DNA from 3 places in the Brevibacillus sp. NSP2.1 genome. Region 1 is predicted to be linked to each of the others. Evidence: riboswitches for the same ligand, from Rfam matches in the RefSeq annotation. Region 1 holds a riboswitch; each other region holds the start of a gene.
What was found. A riboswitch is a leader RNA that binds a small molecule or an ion and turns the genes downstream of it on or off. The one in region 1 is predicted to bind S-adenosylmethionine.
Positions count from the first base shown of each region.

Region 2: linked by a shared signal. The riboswitch ahead of metK (methionine adenosyltransferase) and the one ahead of M655_RS05150 (2,3-diketo-5-methylthiopentyl-1-phosphate enolase) in region 1 are both predicted to bind S-adenosylmethionine.
Region 3: linked by a shared signal. The riboswitch ahead of metH (methionine synthase) and the one ahead of M655_RS05150 (2,3-diketo-5-methylthiopentyl-1-phosphate enolase) in region 1 are both predicted to bind S-adenosylmethionine.

Region 1 covers NZ_CP048274.1:1,056,834-1,064,288, reverse strand. Annotated here, with positions in the region: gene M655_RS05160 (anti-sigma factor) at 93-1,286, opposite strand; gene M655_RS05155 (sigma-70 family RNA polymerase sigma factor) at 1,283-1,801, opposite strand; SAM riboswitch class I at 1,959-2,109, shown strand; gene M655_RS05150 (2,3-diketo-5-methylthiopentyl-1-phosphate enolase) at 2,229-3,443, shown strand; gene M655_RS05145 (2-hydroxy-3-keto-5-methylthiopentenyl-1-phosphate phosphatase) at 3,440-4,108, shown strand; gene M655_RS05140 (methylthioribulose 1-phosphate dehydratase) at 4,112-4,765, shown strand; gene mtnD (acireductone dioxygenase) at 4,783-5,295, shown strand; gene M655_RS05130 (Ger(x)C family spore germination protein) at 5,374-6,498, opposite strand; gene M655_RS05125 (GerAB/ArcD/ProY family transporter) at 6,495-7,455, opposite strand, start outside.
Region 2 covers NZ_CP048274.1:619,308-626,762, forward strand. Annotated here, with positions in the region: gene M655_RS03010 (S8 family peptidase) at 1-1,470, shown strand, start outside; SAM riboswitch class I at 1,675-1,775, shown strand; gene metK (methionine adenosyltransferase) at 1,908-3,119, shown strand; gene M655_RS03020 (polysaccharide deacetylase family protein) at 3,264-4,280, shown strand; gene M655_RS03025 (sensor histidine kinase) at 4,277-5,419, shown strand; gene M655_RS03030 (response regulator) at 5,454-6,161, shown strand; gene M655_RS03035 (hypothetical protein) at 6,229-6,609, shown strand; gene M655_RS03040 (helicase-related protein) at 6,752-7,455, shown strand, end outside.
Region 3 covers NZ_CP048274.1:3,470,017-3,477,471, reverse strand. Annotated here, with positions in the region: gene M655_RS16855 (hypothetical protein) at 1-413, opposite strand, end outside; gene M655_RS16850 (hypothetical protein) at 627-905, shown strand; gene M655_RS16845 (YjcZ family sporulation protein) at 902-1,009, opposite strand; SAM riboswitch class I at 1,220-1,321, shown strand; gene metH (methionine synthase) at 1,438-4,890, shown strand; gene M655_RS16835 (bifunctional homocysteine S-methyltransferase/methylenetetrahydrofolate reductase) at 4,924-6,789, shown strand; gene M655_RS16830 (YutH/CotS family kinase-like spore coat protein) at 6,870-7,455, opposite strand, start outside.

The DNA.
Region 1 (7,455 bases):
ATCCAAACGTATGCGGTTTTGATTTAGTTTGAATCATACAACCTGCGGTTCCACGATGTCAACACTCTTTTTTTGCAAAAACGGCTCGCCTTCTACCAGCTATTCTGCGTCCCCGAGGCGGCGGGGCGCTCCCAGTTCCACCAGTCGATTTTGCCGACAAACGCGGCGGTAATTGACTTTTCCTCCTTGAGCCTGAGCAGCTCCTTCGTCGGCCCGGTCAGGACGGCGCCGTAGATGCGCACGCCTTTTTCCTGCAAATAGCGATAGCGCTCCTCGAGTTGCGGATTGCCGCCCGAAAGCAGCGCGTAGCCCATATCGCGCGCCAAGCTTTTTTGCTCGGTCAAATACTTCATCTCGCCCATGAAGGCGGCCATTCGCCGCTCGCCTTCTCCGTTCACCTGAATCGGCGCGGTTCCGTAATCCAGCTCCCGCTCGGCAAAGCCCCAGACCTCCCCCGGGCCGAGTAGCAGATTGCCGGCTTCCCCGTCAACTTGTTTCACCTCCACGCCAGTGTCGACGGCAAACCAGACCGTCTCCTGGTTGTAGCTGCTGACATGGCGGGAAACCAGCTCGACATACTGCTCATACGTCAGGAAGCTGTCAAACGAGATCGCCAGTTGGGAAACCGTTCCTTCCGGCAGCTTTTCCAGCGTCGTCCAGGCAGGCGTGCGCAAAAAGGACGTGTCTTCTTCCGGTTCTCCGGCCGATAGCGGATAGCGGAAAAACAGCTTTTGCTCCCTGCCGCCCCCTGTCCACTCCGGTCTGGCGCTCACGTTCCACAGCACATTCGTGCTCCGAAAGCGGCCAGCGCTTTTGGCCTCGTTGCCAACCTGCTCTCGCAGCTCCATGTCGATGCTGCCGTACAACAGCCCCACCTGCGAGCCGCTGCTGCCCACGCTCACGCCAGGCTGGGTAAAATTGACCATGTCCCGTGCCACCCGGAACAAATCGTCATGCATCAGCGTCCCCACCCAGCCGTTTACGAACAGCAAGAGCACACCCGCGAGGCAAGGAATCGCGAAGGCATAGAAGGAGGTCGTCAGCCTGTTTTTCCACTTTCCCCGTCGGACGATCGCCCGTTGTCTTGCTTCCGAAAGCCCTGGCGCAGCCTCCTGCTTGCCGTCTGTCCCTTGTTCTTCCCCGAGCAATAGCCGTTCCAGCCGCTTCCCGTACTCTTCGTCGTCTGCCAGTTCCTCGCCCAGCCGTTTCGCTTCCTCTCCCGTCAAATCCCCTCTCAGGTAAGCAAGCAGTTTTTGCTCGCGGTCATCCCCGTTTTGGTTCGTCATAGCCCTTCCTCCTTCCACAGTTGCCGCATCTTTTGCCGTCCCCGAAACAGGGAGCGCTTGACATCCGCCAGTTCGATTCCCAGCACCTCCGCCATTTCCGCGTAGGAAAACTGCATCGCCGACAGCAAAATCACCTGTCGCTGCTTTTCCGGCAGCCGCTCCAAACAGGCGGATGCCGCCTCCCACAACTCCTGGTTCACGAGCTGGTCAGCGGGATCGACGGCGGAAGCATCCAGTCGTTCCGGCACGCTCCCGACGTAATCGACTGGCCGCCGCTTCTGTTTGCGATGCCAGTCCACGAAGGCGTGGTAGGCCACCTTGAACAGCCACGGCCGCACTTTTTCCCCGCGATAGTCATCCAGGGAGGCATACGCGCGAAAAAAAGTCTCCTGCGTCAAGTCTTCCGCCTGCCTCCGATCGCGTGTGAGCCGGAAAAGATAGCGGTATATATCGTTTACGTGCAACTGGTACACGTCCTCCAAGCCTACTTTCCCAATGCCTCCACACCCTTTCATCCGATACCACCCACGCTGAGTAAAAAAGTTTCACTTGCTGCCTCCTTTTCCCTGTGAGCAGATGCACATTCTCGGAAAAACAAAGATTGACTAGCGGAACGAGAAGGCATATCATGGGTGTATCGCACACGGATAGATGACGTGTGAACCACATAAACTCTTATCGCGAGCTGGCTGAGGGACTGGCCCTATGATGCCCGGCAACCGGCGCTATTTTTTTGCGTTCGACAAAAATAGCGAAACGGTGCTAATTCCAACGGATAAGAGTCGGAGCTGTTTGTTCCGGCTACTGACCCGAGAGATGAGAGGAGACGAGACGTTTTCATAGTCGACAACCGCCTCCCCGCTCAAGTGGGGAGGCTTTTTTGCATGATTACATGTTTCGAAACGACCACGACAGCTTTTCAAGCTGCCAAGGAGGACTAGCATGAGTGAGCAACGCATCCTCGTCACCTATTTGACACAAGCCAAAGACTTGAACAAAAAAGCCGCTGCCATCGCAGTCGGCATGACGGTCGGCTCCTGGACGGACTTGCCCGCTGCCAAGCAAGCGGAGCTGGCGCCGTACCTAGGCGAAGCCGTCAGCGCCACTCCGCTGGAAACATTGGAAAACGGGGATGTGCGCGGGCTGATTACCGTCAGCTACCCGACCCGCAACTTCACCAGCGACATTCCTTCGCTCTTGACCGGAATTTTCGGAAAGCTCTCGATGGACGGAAAAATCAAGCTGGTCGACATCGCTTTTCCCGACTCGTTCCTCCAGGCTTTTCCCGGACCGAAGTTCGGCATAGACGGACTGCGCGGACGACTGGACGCCCAAAACCGTCCGCTCCTGATGAGCATTTTCAAATCTTGCCTCGGCCTGCCGTTCGACGATCTGAAAACGCAATTTAAAGCACAGGCGCAGGGCGGCGTCGATTTGGTCAAAGATGACGAAATTTTCTTCGCGGACGACCGCGCACCGTTTTTGGAGCGCATCCAGGCGTTCAAACAGATCGCCCTGGAGACCGAAGCCGAGACAGGCAAGCCTGTCCTCTACGCCGCCAACCTGACCGGGCCGATCAACGAGCTGAACGAAAAGGCAAAACGCGCGGTCGAAGCGGGCGCCGACTGCCTGCTGTTCAACGTGCTGGCCTTCGGCTTCGATGCCCTGCACCGCCTGGCAGCCGATCCGGATGTCAACGTCCCGATCATGGCGCACCCGGCGCTCGCAGGCGCGTACTATCCGTCGCCTGACTACGGCATCGCCACGCCGCTTCTGCTCGGCACCTTGATGCGGATCGCCGGAGCAGACCTGGTGCTGTTCCCGTCTCCGTACGGCAACGTGGCGCTGGACAAGACAGAAGCGCTGCAACTCGCCCACAACTTGACGACGCCGCTGGAGGGCGTGCGCCGCTCGTTCCCGGTTCCGTCCGCAGGCATTCATCCCGGACTCGTGCCGCAGTTGTATCAGGACTTCGGTCTCGACCAAATCGTCAACGCGGGCGGCGGCATTCACGGCCACCCCGGCGGCGCGACGGCCGGAGCGAAAGCTTTTGTCGACGCAATCACTGCCGTCACTGCCGGGCGCAGCCTGGAAGAAGCCGCTGCCGGATCGCCTGAGCTTGCCATCGCCCTGGAAAAGTGGGGTGGCGCACGATGAGCAAAAAGCTCGTGCTGTTCTGCGATTTCGACGGAACGATTACGGAAAAAGACAACATCGTCGCGATTGTGAAAAAGTTCGCTCCCCCCGAATGGGAAGCACTCACCAAACAAATTCTTTCGCAACAAATAAGCGTACAGGAAGGCGTCGGCAAGCTGTTTCAGTTGCTCCCTTCTTCCTTGCGCCAGGATATTGTAGACTACATCGTCCAGGAGGCTACGATTCGCCCCGGCTTCGCTGACTTCGTCCGCTTTTGCCGCGAGGAAGGCATCGAGCTTTTGATTACGAGCGGCGGCATCGACTTTTTCGTCCAGCCGATTCTCGCTCCGTTTGACCTTAGCGGTGTCCCGATCTACTGCAACGGCAGCGACTTCTCCGGCGAGAACATCACGATCACGTGGCCGCACTCCTGCGACGAGCAATGCACAAACGGCTGCGGCATGTGCAAGACGACCATCATTCGCCGCTACGACCCTGCCACTCACTATCGCGTCGTCATTGGCGATTCGATCACGGACCTGGCTGGCGCAAAGATCGCCGACTACGTCATCGCCCGCTCCTTCCTCGCCGAGAAGGCACAGGAGCTTGCGCTGCCGCACAGCACATTCGCGACCTTCCACGACGTGATTGGCACGCTGACCGAACTGAAACAGGAGGTTGTCTAATCCATGACCGCAACACTCGAACAACGTCTGGACGCTTTTCGCCGTCTGGACGACGCCAAGCTGACATTTGCCCGCCGGGACTGGTTTCCCGGTACCAGCGGCAATCTCTCGATCAAAATCCAGAACGAGCCGCTGCAATTTGCCGTAACCGCAAGCGGCAAAGACAAGACCAAGCTGTCGCCGGAAGACTACCTCGTAGTCGATCGAGATTCCCGCCCTGTAGACGCGACTTCGCTCAAGCCGTCCGCAGAGACGTTGATCCACGCCGTCGTCTATCAAAAGTTCCCGCAGGCAGGTGCCTGCTTCCACGTCCATACCGTTTGGAACAACCTCATCTCCGAGCTGTACTTCGGCCAGCGCGCCTTCTCCATCCAGGGGCAAGAGCTGATTAAAGGCTTGGGCATTTGGGAGGAAAACGCGCGTATCACTGTTCCGATTGTTGAGAACTTTGCCGATATTCCGACCCTGGCCGCCGCGATTGAAAAAGTCATCACCCCGGAAATTCCGGGCGTGCTCATCCGCAACCACGGCATTTACGCATGGGGCGGCAACGACTTTGAAGCGAAGCGCCACCTGGAAGCATTTGAATTTCTGTTCGAGTACCACGCCCGCTGGCTGCAACTGCGCCAAGCCGTCGTGTCCACTACAACCAATTAACCAAGGAGGCAAACAAGATGGCACAAATTCGTTTCCACGACACTAACGAGTACATTTCCGCACCGGAGGAAGTCATTTCCTTCCTGGACAGCCAAGAGATCATTTACGAAAAATGGGGCGTAGACCGCCTCGATCCCAAGCACCGCGACAACTACAGCCCGACAGAGGAAGAAAAACAGGAGATTCTCGCCGCCTTCAAGCCGGAGATCGACGCGATCAGCGAGCGCCGCGGCTACCTGACTGCCGACATCATCGTCCTCTCTGACAAAACCCCTAACCTCGATGAGCTGCTCGTGAAATTCAAGAACGAGCATCATCACACCGACGACGAGTGCCGCTTCTGCGTAGACGGCCACGGCATTTTCGCGATCAAGGGCAAAGACGGGCGCTACTTCGACGTCGAGCTTGAGCCAGGCGACCTGATCTCCGTACCGCCGAACTTCCGCCACTACTTCACCTTGATGGACGACCGCAAAATCAAGGCAATCCGCCTGTTCGTCACTCCTGCAGGCTGGGAGGCTATCTACTGATACGTATCGCAAAAACAAACAAGCACCTTGGACCATAGCCTTGGCGACAAGGTGCTTTTCCTTTTTCCTGCTATTTACTCACTTAATGACGCCATCGCCTATAATCGACACCTCCGGCACAATACGGACATCGGCTCTGGCAAATGCCGCCGGCCAATCTTCCTGTACCTTTTTCCACTCCTCGTACTCATACGCACGGGCGTACACGCCAAAGCCAAACGGGTCTGTTCCACTCTCCTGGCACTTTGTGACCAGATTTGCGAACTCTTTGCGCAGTTCCTCGCTAATCATTTGCTCCATTTTCCTGTAGTCTTGTTCCATGTCGAACAAAAACAGCCTTTCGGTGATGGAAATGCGAATTTTCATTTTTACGTCGAATTGAAACCGATTGTTACGGTAGCTTGTTTTCACGGAGCGATTGACGCCATTCACCAAAAAACTGAGCCGATCCCTCGCTATGTGATTGCTGCCACCGTTTACGGGAAGCGGAAGCGTCAAGGATGTCTCTCCCTGCTTTTGATTACGGAGCATCTGCAACAGCATCGTATCTCTTGGCTCGAGCAGCGCAGCGTACTTGCCGCCCTTGTTTAGCAGTGCCGTCCCCAATACTTTAACAGAGCGTCCTGAATTGATTTCAGCGAGTAACGGTGTGCCTCCTTTTTCAAACATTTGTCGATGAAATTCCTGTAACCTTGTTGTTACTGTCAAATTCCTTTGGCTTGCCTTATCGAGCAGCCTGGTTAGGTGAAGCGGAAGCCGCGGCTTATCCGTCGGATTAAAATTGAACAGCTCCTTGACCGGCCCGTCGCAAACGATCACTCGCGCATTCACCGTAAATCGCGCATCGCGAAACATCACATCCATAATGGGAAACCAATCGGGATGTTCCAACAGTTTTTTCCCGATAACGAACACCTGTATTTTGCCTGATAACGAAAGGCCCGTCACCAGCCCGTCAAACCGTCCTCTTGCCTGACGGAGCGATTCTATCTTGACTCCGTACTCCTCTTCCTTATCCTTGGCTTCCTTGCTGAACACCGGACTCGATAAATAGACGAGAAGCTGATCTTTTTCATTCAGATCTATCCCTGTCATCAGGGTGATCGTCGCGTCTTCCAGATCAATCCGATCCACACACCCCGTCAGCAGGGAGACTACACACAAAATCAATAGAACGTGTACGTATCTTTTTATAACCTTCACTCCTTCACTGACCTACGCAGCAGCCAGATCGGCACAAAAGCCAGAACGGGCAGCGCGTATCCGAATAGCAAACCGCCAGTGCTCCACCACTGCTTCCATTTGAGTAAATCCATGAACGTAGGCGTATACAGCCAAAGCAGTAAAATAACCAACAGCAAAGCGATGCCTAAATGCTTGCGATGATCTGCTGCACCGAACAATTGACTTGACGAGAAGACTGAAAAATACAGATAAGGGAAGCTGGTTGTAGACAAATAAAATAAATAGAAAGCGAGAAAGATAATATCCATTCGTTCCAAAAATCGATACTCAATCACCTTCCATAAATTCAATGTTGGCCACGTATATTGTAGAATTTCATCAGGGTTGAAAAACACGAAACTGAACAAGGTGATATTCATAAAAATCAGCATGGACAACGTATTGGCCACAACGATACCAAGGACTGCATACTGCTTTTTCTGCAAAAAAGGATAGAGAAAAAAAGCCAGTTCAAATCCTAAAAAAGACAGAACCGTTGATTTTGTTGCCACCAGAATCGGCCACCACCCTTCCTTGAAAATAGGGAGCAAATAAAGCCAGTTCGTTTTCGGCAAGACAGTGACCAAGACGATCGGCATCCACAGCGTCAGATAAAAGATCAGCTCGGCATACCGTCCAAGCACCCGCAAGCCGCCTTGGAGAACCATATAAGCCGGAACAGCCAGCAAAATACCTACCATATAAATCGGTGTCTGACTAAGAATCCACGTATTGACGATGGCCGCAGTGTTGGCCATGACAGTGAAAGAGGCAAAACCGCAATAGACGGCGATTCCTGCAACACAGACTTTCCCCAGCCATTTACCCAAAAACAACGGCAGCAGATCCACAATCGTTTTGCCGGGATAGCGCTTCATGATGCCGATGATGACCAGGCTGACCGCCATAGCCGCGAACCAACCAATCAAAATTGAG
Region 2 (7,455 bases), 440 kb from region 1:
TCCGGGGTATCCTCCGCCATGGCGGCAACCTTTTACCCAGAAAACCGAACGCCGATTACGCAGTATTTTGGAAACGGGGATACCGTTACCGTCCCGGCAAAAGCGGGCAGGATGAACATCAAGCTGATGCGAAACGGCGGCGTCAACTCGTTTGCCTACGTGCTGACGAGCAAGTTCACGATCAACCCGGACCGCAATGAGCCAAACGATACGATGGCGACGGCAAGGCCGCTGGTAGGCAACCAGATCAGCGTCACGGGCAACTTCCACCAGGAGGGCGACCAGGACTGGTTCTCCTACTACGTCCGCGAATACGGGCATATGGATGTGACGGTGACTCCCGACAACAAGCGGGTGGACCTGGTGCTTGCCATAGGAAAGCAGGAAACCGGAAAAAATACGGTTTGGGACCCGCTCTACGACAACGTCGACCGCGATAATCCGTCGGAGCGTGCGAGCAAGGAAGTCTCCCCGGGAAAATACTACATTCGGGTCAGCGAGTATCAGCAAAATGCGGTGAACGGCGAATATCGCCTGGATCTCGGGTTCACCCCGCTGAAAAAAGATTTGAACGAGCCGAATGATACGTACAGCAGGGCGTCGCCGCTAGCCGCTGGAGGGGTCATGACCGGAACGATTCCGACGGCTTCGGATGCAGACTGGTTTCAATTTACGCTCAATACAGACTCGTACGTCACGATTCGAGCCCCGTTTATTCCGGTATCCAGCGGTTTTCGCATCGCTCTTTACAGCGAGAAAAACATGAACTACGCGCTCGCTTCGACAAACGAAGTGGCTGAGTTGTCCGATCGGGGCAGCGAGATTTTCAGCCTGCGGTTGCCAAAAGGCAAGTATTACGTGCGCCTGAACAGCGGCATTCCGTTCAAGTACGATGCATACAAATTGACAGTCACGCAGCAGCCCCTCGTCTCGGGGTATCGGGATATTTCCGACCATTGGGCGCGCACAGAGATCGCCAGGCTGAGCTCCAAAGGAATTGTCCAAGGCTTCGGCGATGCGACGTTCAAGCCTAACGAGGCAGTAACTCGTGCGCAGTTTGCCACAATGCTGCTGCAGGCGATGCGCGCGACCGGCTCGAAGGTAGCCAGCGCGTATTCCGGACGGGAAGTGTTTTCTGATTTGCCAAAAAAGCACTGGGCGTACAACACCCTTGGAGTGGCTTATCAGCTCGGAGTCTTGAAGGGGTATCCAAACAGTCAGATCAAGCCTGACCAAGCTGTTTCGCGGGCGGAAATGGCCGCGATGATCGCCAGGGCGAAGGGCGTGGCTCTGAACAGCAGCAGCGCACCGAGCTATCGCGATGTTCCGGCCAGCCATTGGGCAGCACCGGCGATCGGCGCTTTGACGGCAAGAAACTGGCTAAACGGATACGGTTCGCTCTTCAAGCCACAGGGCAGCGCTACGCGGGCCGAGGTTGTTGTATTAATCGCCAAATCGTATCAAGTGTAAGAAAAAATTTTCCGCTTTGCGTTCGACAGACGCATGGCATGGCTATATCGTCCTTGTGAAAACGCGGCTTCGATCACCTCAGACGCTTCCCGCAGGCGATTCCAACAGCGTTTTGTACAGGGCGATTTCGGCCAAAGAGGTGCTCTGGCAAAAGTCTATTGACACCACCTCAAAAAACAATTATTCTATAATCCGTAATGGATACTCTTATCCAGAGCAGGCGGAGGGACTGGCCCTATGAAGCCCGGCAACCGTCTGGAGCGGTGCTAACCAGCAGGACGGAAATCTGTTCTGGCCGATAAGAGGATGAAGGAAGCTAAAAGCGCTCAAACCTTTTCCTCCAAAAGATGGAAAAGGTTTTTTATTTGCGTTTACGTCGATAAAATCCTGACTCGGCTACCAAACTATTTGTATGAGGTCAAAGGAGGTATTTTCTCATGGCTTTGCAAAAAGGTCGTCGTCTGTTCACATCTGAGTCTGTAACCGAAGGACATCCGGATAAAATTTGTGACCAAATTTCCGACTCCATCCTGGACGCCATTTTGGCCAAGGATCCAAACGCTCGCGTAGCTTGCGAAACTTCCGTAACTACCGGGCTGGTTCTCGTAGCCGGTGAAATCACCACCAACACGTATGTGGACATCCAAAAGCTGGTGCGCGAAACGATCCGTGAGATCGGTTATGATCGTGCGAAGTTCGGCTTTGACGCTGACACTTGCGGCGTAATCACTGCGATCGGCGAGCAATCCGCTGACATCGCTCTCGGCGTAGACCAGGCTTTGGAAGCGCGCGAAGGCAAAATGACCGACGCTGAGATCGAAGCGATCGGTGCAGGTGACCAAGGTCTGATGTTCGGCTTTGCTTGCAACGAAACACCTGAGCTGATGCCGCTGCCGATCAGCATGTCTCACAAGCTGGCTCGCCGCTTGACTGAAGTTCGCAAAAACGGCACACTCGCCTACCTGCGTCCTGACGGCAAAACGCAAGTAACGGTTGAGTACGATGGGGACAAGCCAGTTCGCATCGACACCATCGTGATTTCGACTCAACACGCTCCTGAGACTACCTTGGAGCAAATCAAGCAAGACCTCATCGAACAAGTTATCAAACCAGTTGTTCCGGCTGAGCTGCTGGACGCTGACACCAAATACTTCATCAACCCGACTGGCCGCTTCGTAATCGGCGGACCTCAAGGGGACGCTGGTCTGACTGGCCGCAAAATCATCGTAGACACTTACGGTGGCTACGCTCGTCACGGCGGCGGCGCGTTCTCCGGTAAAGATCCGACAAAAGTAGACCGCTCCGGCGCTTACGCTGCTCGTTACGTAGCGAAAAACATTGTGGCTGCTGGCCTGGCTGACAAATGCGAAGTGCAAGTGGCTTACGCAATCGGTGTAGCGCAGCCTGTATCCATCGCTGTTGATACTTTTGGTACAGGAACCGTTTCCGAAGAAGATCTGGTGAAACTGGTGCGCAAACACTTCGACCTGCGTCCGGCTGGCATCATCAAGCAGCTCGACCTGCGTCGCCCTATCTACAAACAAACAGCGGCTTATGGCCACTTTGGACGCAATGACCTGAATGTTCCTTGGGAGCAAACAGACAAAGCAGAAGTTCTGAAGCAAGAAGCTGCGCAACTGGCAAAATAAGAACGACAAAGAAAGAGCCTGGTAAAGCTACTGGGCTCTTTTTTTATTACGGGGAAAATTTTCCAGTTATTGGTGGGCTTTAAGCGAAGGGAAAATGTAGGACTGTGTCGAATCTCCTAGTGAGGAAGTAGAGGAGGGGTTTCTTTGCCGAACAAAAGGCTCTTCCTGACCGTATTTGTTATTTCTTTATTGCTGGTTATGTCTGCATTGGGGATTGGTGAATTTTACCAATCAAAAAAGAATGCCCAAAAAGTGCAACCTTTTCCCCAAGTAGATACGTCTATAAGCATAAGCGAGGCGGAAATTGCTGAGCCAAACGTCACGCAGAACGAAAAAGCAACGGTAAAGCCGAAAAAGTGGTATAACAATCAGGTAGTCGTCCTGACGTATCACCAAGTCACGGATGCATCAGGCCAGCGCTACGTCATTTCGCCTGAGCAATTTGCAAAACATATGTCGTTTTTGCACGAAAACGACTTGCAGCCGATCTCGTTGGATGAGTTTTTGCATTTTGTGGATACAGGGAGCTTGCCGACCGAAAATGCTGTCCTGATTACCTTTGACGACGGCTATGAGAGTTATTACACGAAGGCTTTTCCCACCTTACGTACATACGGCTACCCGTCAGTGAACTTCGTGATCGCAGGGCGCTTGCGAGATGTAGCCGATCGAAAACGGGAGAACATGACGACGCCACTTACGCGTCAACAAGTCATGGAAATGCTTCACTCTGGGCTGGCTGATATCGGTTCGCATACGTACAGCCTGCACGAAGAGGAAGCGCGGAATGAATGGGGAGAGATGGGGCCAGAGACGGCTCCCGTCTATTTGCAGGATTTACAACGACTGGAAAATGAGAAAGAATACAGGGATCGGCTCTACGTTGATTTCAGTATGTCTCGTGCAGGCTTGAACAAATGGATGGGCCGGGAGATAAAAACGATTTCATTGCCTTTTGGCTACACGAATCCCATCGTACTGGAGACAGCGCGACAGGCAGGCTACGGATATGTCTTTACTTCTACACCCGGTTTTGTCAAAAGGGGAGTAGATCCGTTCGCCATTCCACGAAATGATGTGGGCCTGCGAGATGTAGATGAGGTCAAACTCCATCAGTTGTTCACGAAAGCGAAAAAAGAGTTCGAAGGAGAGCAATCATGAACAAAGTGATCGACATCAGCGTGCTGGATGGGGTGATTAAGAGAACCATTGAAACTGTGGAAACGAGTAAAACCCAAATTTTTGATATAGCCGAAAGTGCCAGACAGCAAGGCAACTCGTTGAAGTTTGACTTGCACGAGCTTCGGCAGGAGATCTCGAAGGTCATCCAAAAGGTCGATGCGCTGGAGCTGGCCTATCGAAAGTCGCGCAACAGGCTCGTTCAGGTAAGCCGCAACTTCCACATGTACACGGAAGACGACATTCGCATCGCCTACGAGGAAGCGAGCCGGATACAGGTGGAGCTGTCCATCTACCGCGAGCGGGAAAACAACCTGAAGCGCCGTCGCAACGACCTGGAGCGACAGTTGCGAACGCTGGAGGAAACGATCGACCGCGCCGAGAAGCTCGTTTCCCAGATGAGTGTCGTGCTCGGCTACTTGACTGGCGACCTGAGCAAGATCGGAGAAGCGCTGGAATCGGCCAAACAGACTCAATTGATGGGGCTGAAGATCATCCAGGCCCAGGAAGAGGAGCGCAAGCGTGTCGCACGCGAGATTCACGACGGACCGGCCCAATCGATGGCAAACGTCGTGCTGCGCTCTGAAATCGTGGAGCGGATGCTGAAAAACGAGCGCATTCTGGAAGCGCAAATGGAGCTTCACGAGCTGAAGGAAATGGTTCGCCTGAGTCTGGCTGACGTAAGACGGATTATTTTTGACCTTCGCCCAATGGCTCTTGATGACCTCGGACTGGTGCCCACTCTGCAAAAATATATCCAGACGTGCGAAGAACGTATCCGTGCTTCCATTGATCTGGTAGTATTTGGTGTGGAGCCACCGCTGCGCAGCTCTGTCAAAGCTGCGATTTTCCGCCTCGTTCAAGAATGCTTGAACAACGTGGAAAAGCACGCTGGAGCTTCTTCGGTACAAGTGAAGCTGGAGTTTCTGCAGGAGTCGCTAAGTCTCGTCGTCAAAGACGATGGAGTCGGATTCGATCTGGAAAAGCGCATGGCAAACGGCAACTCCTTTGGGCTTTTGGGAATGCGTGAGCGCGTGCAACTGCTGGAAGGCAGTGTGGATCTGCAATCAACTCCTGGCGAAGGAACAAAGGTAATTTTCCAAATACCGTTAAAAATATGAACCGATACAGATTATGTACACAGGGGGATGAAACATGGATAAAAGACAGCAAGAGCTCCGCATCGTGATTGTGGACGACCACCAATTGTTCCGCGAGGGCGTTAAGCGTATTTTGGAAATGGAAGAGGACTTCAAGGTCGTCGGCGAAGGGGCGGACGGCGGAGAGGCTGCTCTGCTTGCGGAGGAGCACAAACCAGACGTTCTGCTGATGGATATCAACATGCCGAACATCAATGGCGTCTCTGCTGCGGAAAATGTCATTTCCGTGAGTCCCTCCACGCGAGTTATCATGCTCTCGATCCACGACGACGAGGGCTATGTATATCGCACGCTGCGTTCCGGCGCGTCCGGCTACCTGCTGAAAGAGATGGGCACCAGCGATCTGGTGGATGCCGTACGCGTGGTAGCCAGCGGCGGCGCTTACATACACCCGAAGGTGACGGGCAAGCTGATCGAGGAATTCCGTCGCCTGAGCGAAAATGAGGGTACGGCCGAGCGCAGCTTCTCTGTTGATGAATCGCAAACGATCGATCCAAAAGTGATCGAATCGCTGACCCGCCGCGAGCGGGAAGTGCTGCAGTTGATGGCGGAAGGAAAAAGCAACCGGGCTATCGGAGAATTTTTGTTCATCAGCGAAAAGACAGTGAAAAACCACGTCAGCAGCATTTTGCAAAAGCTGAATGTCCAGGACCGCACACAGGCGGTTGTCATTTCGATCAAAAACGGCTGGGTGAAGCTGTAAGGCGAGGCTGCGCGTCCGGTTGGCACCCTGTTCAAGCCATTCGGCATACCTTTGTATAGGAGGGGGTATGACCGTGATGGAAGAACTGGTTGTATGGCTATTGGCGGCTTTTGGCTGCTCCTCACTGCTGGTGATGGTAGCTGAGCGATGGACCAGTCGGATGAACAGCATGACCGAACTCCCGCAAGAGCACTACCGTTTGTTGGTACACAATTCGGAGCAGGTGCTGGAGCGTGCCGTAAGAAAGCTTTTGTTTCGCTCCTACTGGAGTGGCAAGCCTGTCCGGATTACCTTGATAGAAGAAGGGTCTACGGACGATACGCCCCGGATGCTGGCGATTTTGGCGCGAGAGCCGTACGGCTGCGGCTTTGGCGCGGCAGACGGCCAGCCTGAGCTGGCGACGGGAGCGATCGTGATTGACTTGCGGGAGAAGCGGGAAGGAGCCTGATTTTTGCGGGCAATTGAATAAACGTACAGGGCTGTCGAGCAAATCGGCGGCCTTTTTGTGTTCGCTGCAAAAAAATTTGCCGGCCTGCCTTGTCTTTTTGCACAATGGTGGCAGAAAACACAAGCGGAAATGGGGGAGGCAAATGCGCGAGTACTTGCTGTATATCAAATGCGGCACAGAAGCAGTGGCGCCAGTCCAAACGTATGTGACGCCGAGCTTTTCTGTCGATCGGGCTTTTTGGCAGGAGAGGGAGGGCTGTGTGCTGCATGTGATCGGCAAGACGTCGTCGCTTGCCCTGGCCTTTTCCTTGCGCGAAAAAATAAACGAACGGTTGCGCAAGCGCGCGGGAGAGCGGAGCAAGCTGACAGATGCGCTGGTCGCGGAGCTGCGGGGGCTGGCTGTGGCGAAGGTCAGGGAGGCGAGCGCGCTATACGGGCGGGAAGTGGAGAGAAGGCAGGCAGGGCACAGGAGCCGGGAGCATCAGCCACACCCGCGCCAATCCGTGCAGCATGAAGCGTGGTTTGCGTGGGAGGCGATAGCGTGCAGCGTGGAAGTGAGGCAAGCGGGCGAGCGGGATGAACAGCTTTTCAGTCGCGAGTCTGCTCATTGTGTGAGCGAGAGGGTGGATGTTTCTGGAAGAACTGCCTCTCCGTTTTTGCAACATCGGCTCGCGGATACGTCTGTCCATTGCAGCAGGAGAAGTTCTCGATCTCCATCTCAGGCTCATGAGGCAAGGCAGCCATTCCTGTCTCGGGATAATGGGCTGCAAGCTATACCCTATCCCGCTAAGCCAGCAGACAGAAACGACATTGCCTTGAGAGAACTGCTGGATGGCCGCGCTCTTTT
Region 3 (7,455 bases), 2.4 Mb from region 1:
GTTTCCGCGTTCATCCACTGCTGCTTGTAAAGCTCCAGTTGCTCCACCATCGCCAGCTCGGCCGCCGCCTCCTCGTCCAGATCGTAGTTTTCGGATGGATCAAACGGAATGAGCCGATTGTCGTTGCCGCTGCGCAGGTAGGGGGAGCGCCAGTTTTCCGGGAAGCGGTACGGCTGCTCGCCGAACATCAGTCCCAGGACGTCATCGGAGTCAATCGGCAGGAAGTGATCGTAGTTGTCCCTGCGGCCCCCTTCCGACAGGTTGATATGGGACAAAAAGTAGCGCAAATAATGTTCTCCTGTTTCGGTATGCTTTACGATGGAGTAGCTTTCAAATTCGGAGCTTTCCAGTTCTTTTATCGTTTCTATACAGGACAGAAATTCGTCCTTTTCACGCGCGAGCAGAGCGTCCATTGTCGATCGTTCCTTTCATCGGTTTGGGTAGCCTCATGATAGCAAAAGCGTTTCGCTCTGACAATGAAGGCAGAGCGGTCAAGTGCCATCCTGTTGAAAAAAGTTAACTAACGATGCTTCTCACAAAAAGCCCGTAGCTGGATCAATGGCGGCGAGAAGGCAACGGTCGCGCCTGCGGCAGCAGAAAAAGTCGCGCAAGCCTTTTGGAAAACGATGGTGGGGGAAGAAGCCGACGTTTACGAGCGCCAGGCGACAGAGGTTTATGCGGATGAGCATTGGCGCAACGGAACGTGGATGAACGTCAGCGACCAGCGGATGGAAAACGGCAAGCCTGTCCCGTATGACGTCCTGACCGTCCAGGTGGACAAGCGTGAGCGCGTCGCCTTTTACGGCAGGCGGTCTGGCTGCGATCGCACTGTCCATGACATGAAAAAAGAGGCTATCCCTTCAAGCCAAGGCAAGGGGGATAGCCTCTTCCTGTCATTTACTTAGCAGTCGTCGTTCGAACACCCGACAATGACCAGCAGGATAAACAGTACGAGCACCAATGCGAAGCTGTCTCCAAAGATGCCGTGTCCGCAGTAAGATGTACTCACGTTTGTTCCCCCTCCTTTCCGTTATGCTACAGTCTATACACGAACGCACAGATTGGCGTGGGCGAATGCCCGGTATGCGCAAAAATGGGCGCAGAAGAGCGGGAAGAGTGTAAAGAATAGACAAATTCTCAATTGACGAAGACTTTTCGCGGTGTTAAGATACTTTCAAACATCAAACCTGAAAGCAAAAAATGAATAGCATAGTAACAACTCTTATCAAGAGAGGCAGAGGGACTGGCCTGATGAAGCCTCGGCAACCGGTTAAAATCCGGTGCCAATTCCAGCAAAGCTACGTGCTTTGAAAGATGAGAGGATGGTTCAGGCGCAAGTGTATCCGCGGACAAATCCTCTTCTTTCAAAGAAGAGGATTTTTTGATGCAAAAAACGGCTGAGAATAAACCGACGCAAGGGAGAAAAGGAGCACGTCAATGAAACCCACTTTTCGCGAACAGCTTTCCCGGAAAATTCTGATTCTGGACGGTGCGATGGGCACCATGCTGCAGCAGGCGAACCTGACCGCCGATGATTTTGGCGGCGAAGCGTACGACGGCTGCAACGAGCTGCTGAATTTGACCAGGCCCGATGTGATTCGCTCCATCCATGAAAAATATTTGGAAGCGGGAGCGGACATCGTGGAGACCAATACATTCGGGGCGACTTCGGTCGTGTTGGCCGAATACGATGTCGCGGACAAGGACCTGGAAATCAATATCGCCGCTGCCCGTCTGGCGAAGGAAGCAGTCGATGCCTACTCCACAGCCGAATGGCCGCGCTACGTGGCGGGGGCGATGGGGCCGACGACGAAAACGCTGGCACTGACAGGCGGCGTCACTTTCGAGGAACTGGTGGAGTCGTACTACCGCCAGGCAAAAGGGTTGATTATCGGCGGGGTGGACGTCCTGTTGCTGGAGACGTCGCAGGATACGCTGAACGTCAAGGCAGGCGGGATCGGCATTCGCCAGGCGTTTGAAGAACTGAACGTAGAACTGCCGGTGATGCTGTCCGGAACGATCGAGCCGATGGGTACGACTTTGGCGGGGCAAAACATTGAAGCGTTCTACATCTCGCTTGAGCACCTGAAGCCCGTGACGATCGGCCTGAACTGTGCGACAGGGCCGGAATTTATGCGCGACCATCTGCGCACGTTGTCCGGCTTGGCCCAATGTGGGGTAAGCTGCTATCCAAACGCCGGGCTGCCGGACGAAAACGGGCACTACCACGAGACGCCGCAAGGACTTGCTGCGAAAATGCGCGCTTTTGCCGAGCAAGGCTGGCTGAACGTGGCAGGCGGCTGCTGCGGAACGACGCCTGACCACATCCGGGCAATGGCGGAGGCGCTCAAAGACTGCAAGCCGCGCCAGGCAACAGAGCAGGCGGTCAGTGCCGTATCCGGCATCGAGGTCGTCTACGTCGAGGACGACAATCGCCCGCTTCTGGTCGGGGAGCGCACGAACGTCATCGGCTCGAAAAAATTCCGCGATCTGATCGCAGCAGGGCAGTACGAGGAAGCGTCCGACATCGCCCGCGCCCAGGTGAAGCGCGGGGCGCACGTCATCGACATTTGCCTGGCTGACCCGGATCGCGACGAGTATGCGGACATGGAAAAGTTTTTGCAGTTCGTCGTGAAAAAGGTCAAGGCTCCGCTCATGATCGACTCGACAGACGCGAAAGTGATGGAGCTGGGCTTGCGTTATTCCCAGGGAAAAGCGATTCTCAACTCGATCAACCTGGAGGACGGACTGGAGCGCTTTGAAGAAGTGGCTCCGCTAATCCGCAAGTTCGGGGCGGCCGTCGTCGTCGGGACGATCGAGGAAGCCGGAATGGCGATCACCCGCGAGAAAAAGCTTGAGGTCGCGAAGCGCTCCTATGACATATTGGTCAACCAGTACGGCATCCCGCCGCAGGATATCATTTTTGACCCGCTCGTCTTTCCGGTAGGGACGGGAGATGAACAGTACATCGGCTCCGCGCGGGAGACGGTGGAGGGGATTCGCCTCATTAAAGAAGCGATGCCACAGTGCAAGACGATTCTTGGCGTCAGCAACGTTTCCTTCGGTTTGCCGCCAGCGGGACGCGAAGTGCTCAACGCGGTGTTTTTGTACCATACGACGCTCGCCGGACTTGATTTTGCCATCGTCAATACGGAGAAGCTGGAGCGCTACGCTTCGATCCCGGAGGACGAGCGCAAGCTGGCGGAAGCGCTGCTGTTTGAAACAAACGACGAGACATTGGCAGCCTTTACGGAGTTTTACCGCCAGAAGAAAAAAGAAGTGCGCGTGGAAGCTTCCTCGCTGACGCTGGAAGAGCGGCTGGCCCGCTATGTGGTGGAAGGCTCGAAGGACGGCCTGGTCGACGATTTGAAGCTGGCACTGGAAAAGTACACGCCGCTGGAAATCATTAACGGTCCGCTGATGGCCGGGATGGAAGAGGTCGGCCGTCTGTTCAACGGCAACCAGCTCATCGTTGCGGAAGTGCTGCAAAGCGCGGAAGTCATGAAAGCGTCCGTCTCGTTTTTGGAGCCGTTCATGGAAAAGAGCGATTCCGCGTCGAAAGGCAAAATTTTGCTGGCGACCGTCAAAGGCGACGTGCACGACATCGGCAAAAATCTGGTGGAGATCATTTTGGCCAACAACGGCTACAACGTCGTGAACCTGGGGATCAAAGTGCCGCCTGAGCAACTGATTGCCGCCTGCCGCAAAGAGAAGCCGGATGCGATCGGCCTGTCCGGGCTGCTGGTGAAGTCGGCCCAGCAGATGGTCATTACCGCACAGGACTTGCGTGCGGCGGGAATCGACGTGCCGATGATGGTCGGAGGGGCGGCGTTGACCCGCAAGTTCACCTCCAACCGGATTGCGCCTGAATACCGCGGGGTTGTGCTGTACGCCAAAGACGCGATGGACGGCCTCGATCTCGTCAACCGTCTGCAAAACCCGGAGGAGCGCGAGCGGCTGATCGCGGAACAGCAGGATTTGGCCGAAGCGGCTGCTGCCGCTGCTGCACAGCCTGTCGTGCAGGAGAAAAAAGCTCCGCTCCCGGCGCGTTCGGCCATCAGCAGAACCGTTCCGATCCACCTGCCGCCGGATTGCGACCGCCATGTGCTGCGCCAATACCCGATCAGCCACTTGCAGCCGTACTTGAACTTGCGCATGCTGCTCGGCAAGCATCTGGGCGTGCGCGGCAATGTGGAAAAGCTGCTCGAAGCGGGCGACGAAAAAGTGCTGGAGCTGTACGGCGTGGTCGAGGAACTATTAAAGGAAGCGAAGCAGCGCGGAACGATTACTGCGCACGGCGTGTACCAGTTTTTCCCGGCGCAAGCGGACGGCAACGATATTATCGTCTACGATCCAAACGATCACAGCAAAGTGCTGGAGCGCTTCTCGTTCCCGCGCCAGCCGGAGGAACCGCATCTGTGTCTGTCTGATTTCTTGCGCCCGGTCGAGAGCAAGGAAATGGATTACGTCGGCTTTTTGACTGTGACGGCAGGGGGCGGTATCCGCGAGCGTTCGACGGAACTGAAGGAGCGCGGCGACTATTTGCGCTCGCACGTCTTGCAGGCGCTCGCTCTGGAGTTGGCGGAGGCGTTCGCCGAGCGGATTCACCACATGATGCGCGACGTCTGGGGGATTCCCGATCCGGCGGAGATGACCATGCTGGAGCGCTTCGGTGCCCGTTACCAAGGCATTCGCGTGTCGTTCGGCTATCCGGCTTGCCCGAATCTGGAGGACCAGGCGCAGTTGTTCCGTCTGCTGCGGCCAGAGGATATCGGCGTTCAGTTGACAGAAGGCTTCATGATGGAGCCGGAAGCATCTGTCTCCGCGATGGTATTTGCCCACCCGGAAGCGCGCTACTTTAACGCGGGTCCGTCGGTGTTTGAAGTATAGATCGTCTAATGAAATGGGAGAGAAGGGATTGAGTTGACGACGAGCAAGAAAGACTTACGGGACTATTTGCAAGATCACCTGCTGGTCGGAGACGGAGCCATGGCGACCCAGCTACATGCGCTGGGTGCCCCGGTTGGCGTCAGCTTTGAAGAATTGTGTTTATCCAATCCGCGCGTGGTGCATGAGGTTCATGCCTCGTACTATCAGGCGGGGGCGCGCCTTTTGGAGACGAATACGTTTTCGGCGAACCGCGACGCGCTCAGCCGCTACGGCCTGGAGCACAAGGTAGCGCGGATCAACCGTCTCGCTGTGGCGATCGCTCGCGAGGCGGCACAGGATGATGCGTATGTAGCGGGCAGCATCGGCTCGATTTTAGCCGGACGGGTCAAGAAAAAGGTACTGGATGAATATCGCGACCAGTACGAGGAACAGGCAATCGCCCTGTTGCACGCAGGCGCAGACGCGCTGATTTTGGAGACGTTTCTCGATCTGGAGGAGCTATTGCTGGCGATTGAGGTCATCCGTCCGTTGACAGATGTGCCGGTCATCGCCCAGCTTGCGACGCTCGAAGTCGGGCGGACGCGCGACGGCTACTCGTTGACAGACGCTTTTCCGCAGTTGAAAAAGGCAGGAGCTGACATCATCGGCCTGAACTGCCGTTTGGGTCCGGCTGAAATTTTGCGCTCTTTTGAAGGGACGATCTTCCCGGACGATTCGCTGCTGTCGGCGTTTCCAAACGCAGGAAGGCTGGGCATGACGGACGGGGAGTACGCCTTCAAGTCGTCTCCCGAATACTTTGCCGAAAGCGCCTTGCGCCTGAGGGACCAGGGAGTTCGCCTGATCGGCGGCTGCTGCGGAACGACTCCTGCGCACGTGAAGGCGATGGCAGACGCGCTCGCTTCGCAACAGCCGAAAGCCCGCGTCAATCCGCCCGTTGCCCTGGTCGAGCGCCCGCACATTTCCGTGCAAAGCACCCACGAGCGGGAAAAGCCGAGCATTGTCGAGCGGGTCAAAACAGGCACGACGATCATCGTCGAATTTGATCCGCCGCGCGATCTCGACGCCGAGCAGTTTTTGGACGGTTGCTGCGAACTGCACAAGGCCGGGGCGGATGCGATCACCCTGGCGGACAATTCGCTCGCCACTGTGCGGATGAGCAACATGGCGCTCGGCGCGCTGATGAAAAACAGGCATGGGATCGACCCGCTGCTGCACATCGCCTGCCGCGACCGCAATCTGATCGGTCAGCAATCCCACCTCATGGGGCTGCACGCGCTCGGCATCGATCAAATTCTCGTCATCACGGGCGACCCGTCGCGCTTCGGCGATTTGCCGGGGGCAAGCTCGGTGTTTGACGTTACTTCCTTCGATCTGATCCGCATGGTGAAGCAACTGAACGAAGGCGTCTCGTTCTCGGGACGTCCGCTGAAGCAAAAAGCCCAGTTTATCGTCGGCGCGGCCTTCAACCCGAACGTCCGCAACATGGCGGCAGCCGTCGCCCGACTGGAAAAGAAAGTCGAGGCCGGGGCCGATTACATCATGACTCAGCCGGTGTACGACGTCGAATCGATCCGGCAGGTGCACGAGGCGACCAAGCACATCGGGATTCCCGTCTTTATCGGAATCATGCCGTTGACCAGCTCGCGCAACGCCGAGTTTTTGCACAACGAGGTGCCGGGCATCAAGCTTTCGGCGGAAGCGCTGGAGCGAATGAAAAAGGTGCAGGGTCCGGCCGCCAGACAGGAAGGGATCGCCATTGCGAAAGAGCTGCTCGATACGGCTGTCCGCTATTTCAACGGCATCTACCTGATTACGCCCTTCAACTACTACGAGATGGCAGCGGAGCTGATCGCCTACGTGCGCCAGCAGAGCGCGCTGGTCAAAACGGCGCAGCCGTAACGGCTTTCGCTCGCCAAGCCCACTCTCTGTCGACATGCCAACAGGCCCTCGCGTAAAAGACAGGCTACAGCCTTTGTCGTTTACGCGAGGGCTTTTAGTTCGTCCAGCATGTACGCAGTCTTTAAGGATTCGCGTGTGCAAAATTGCTGGATGTGCGCCGCATCCATTTGCTCGTACTGCTTCATGCGCAAAAAGCGTTCCATTATATGCGGAAAGGCGAGGTCGACAAACAGCAGGTGAAGCTGTTCGGCCGACAGCGGGTTTTCCCGCAAATAGCCGCGCAACAGGTAGGCAAACAGTTGCTTGTTCCATGCCCCTTCCTTGCGCATGGCAAGCGACAGCACACGGCTGATGTCTTTGGAAGGAAAGTCGTAGCGGACATCTTCCCAGTCGATGATCGCGATTCGTTTGTTGCGCACAAGCAAATTGCCGTTGTTGAAGTCGCCGTGGCAGAGGAAGTGCTTGCTGAGCGGCGCTTTTTTCCACTTGGCAAAATAGGCGGACGTATTCAGTTGCTTGCGCGCCGTCTGTCCAGCCTGGCGAAAATACGGGAGGTACTCGACGATGGTGGAGAAATGCGGCTTCTGCTTGTCTGCGTGCCGTTGCTCCCATTTTTCCAGCGCGGCCAGGTCCGTTTTGTATTCTTCCGACCATTTTTTGGCGCCG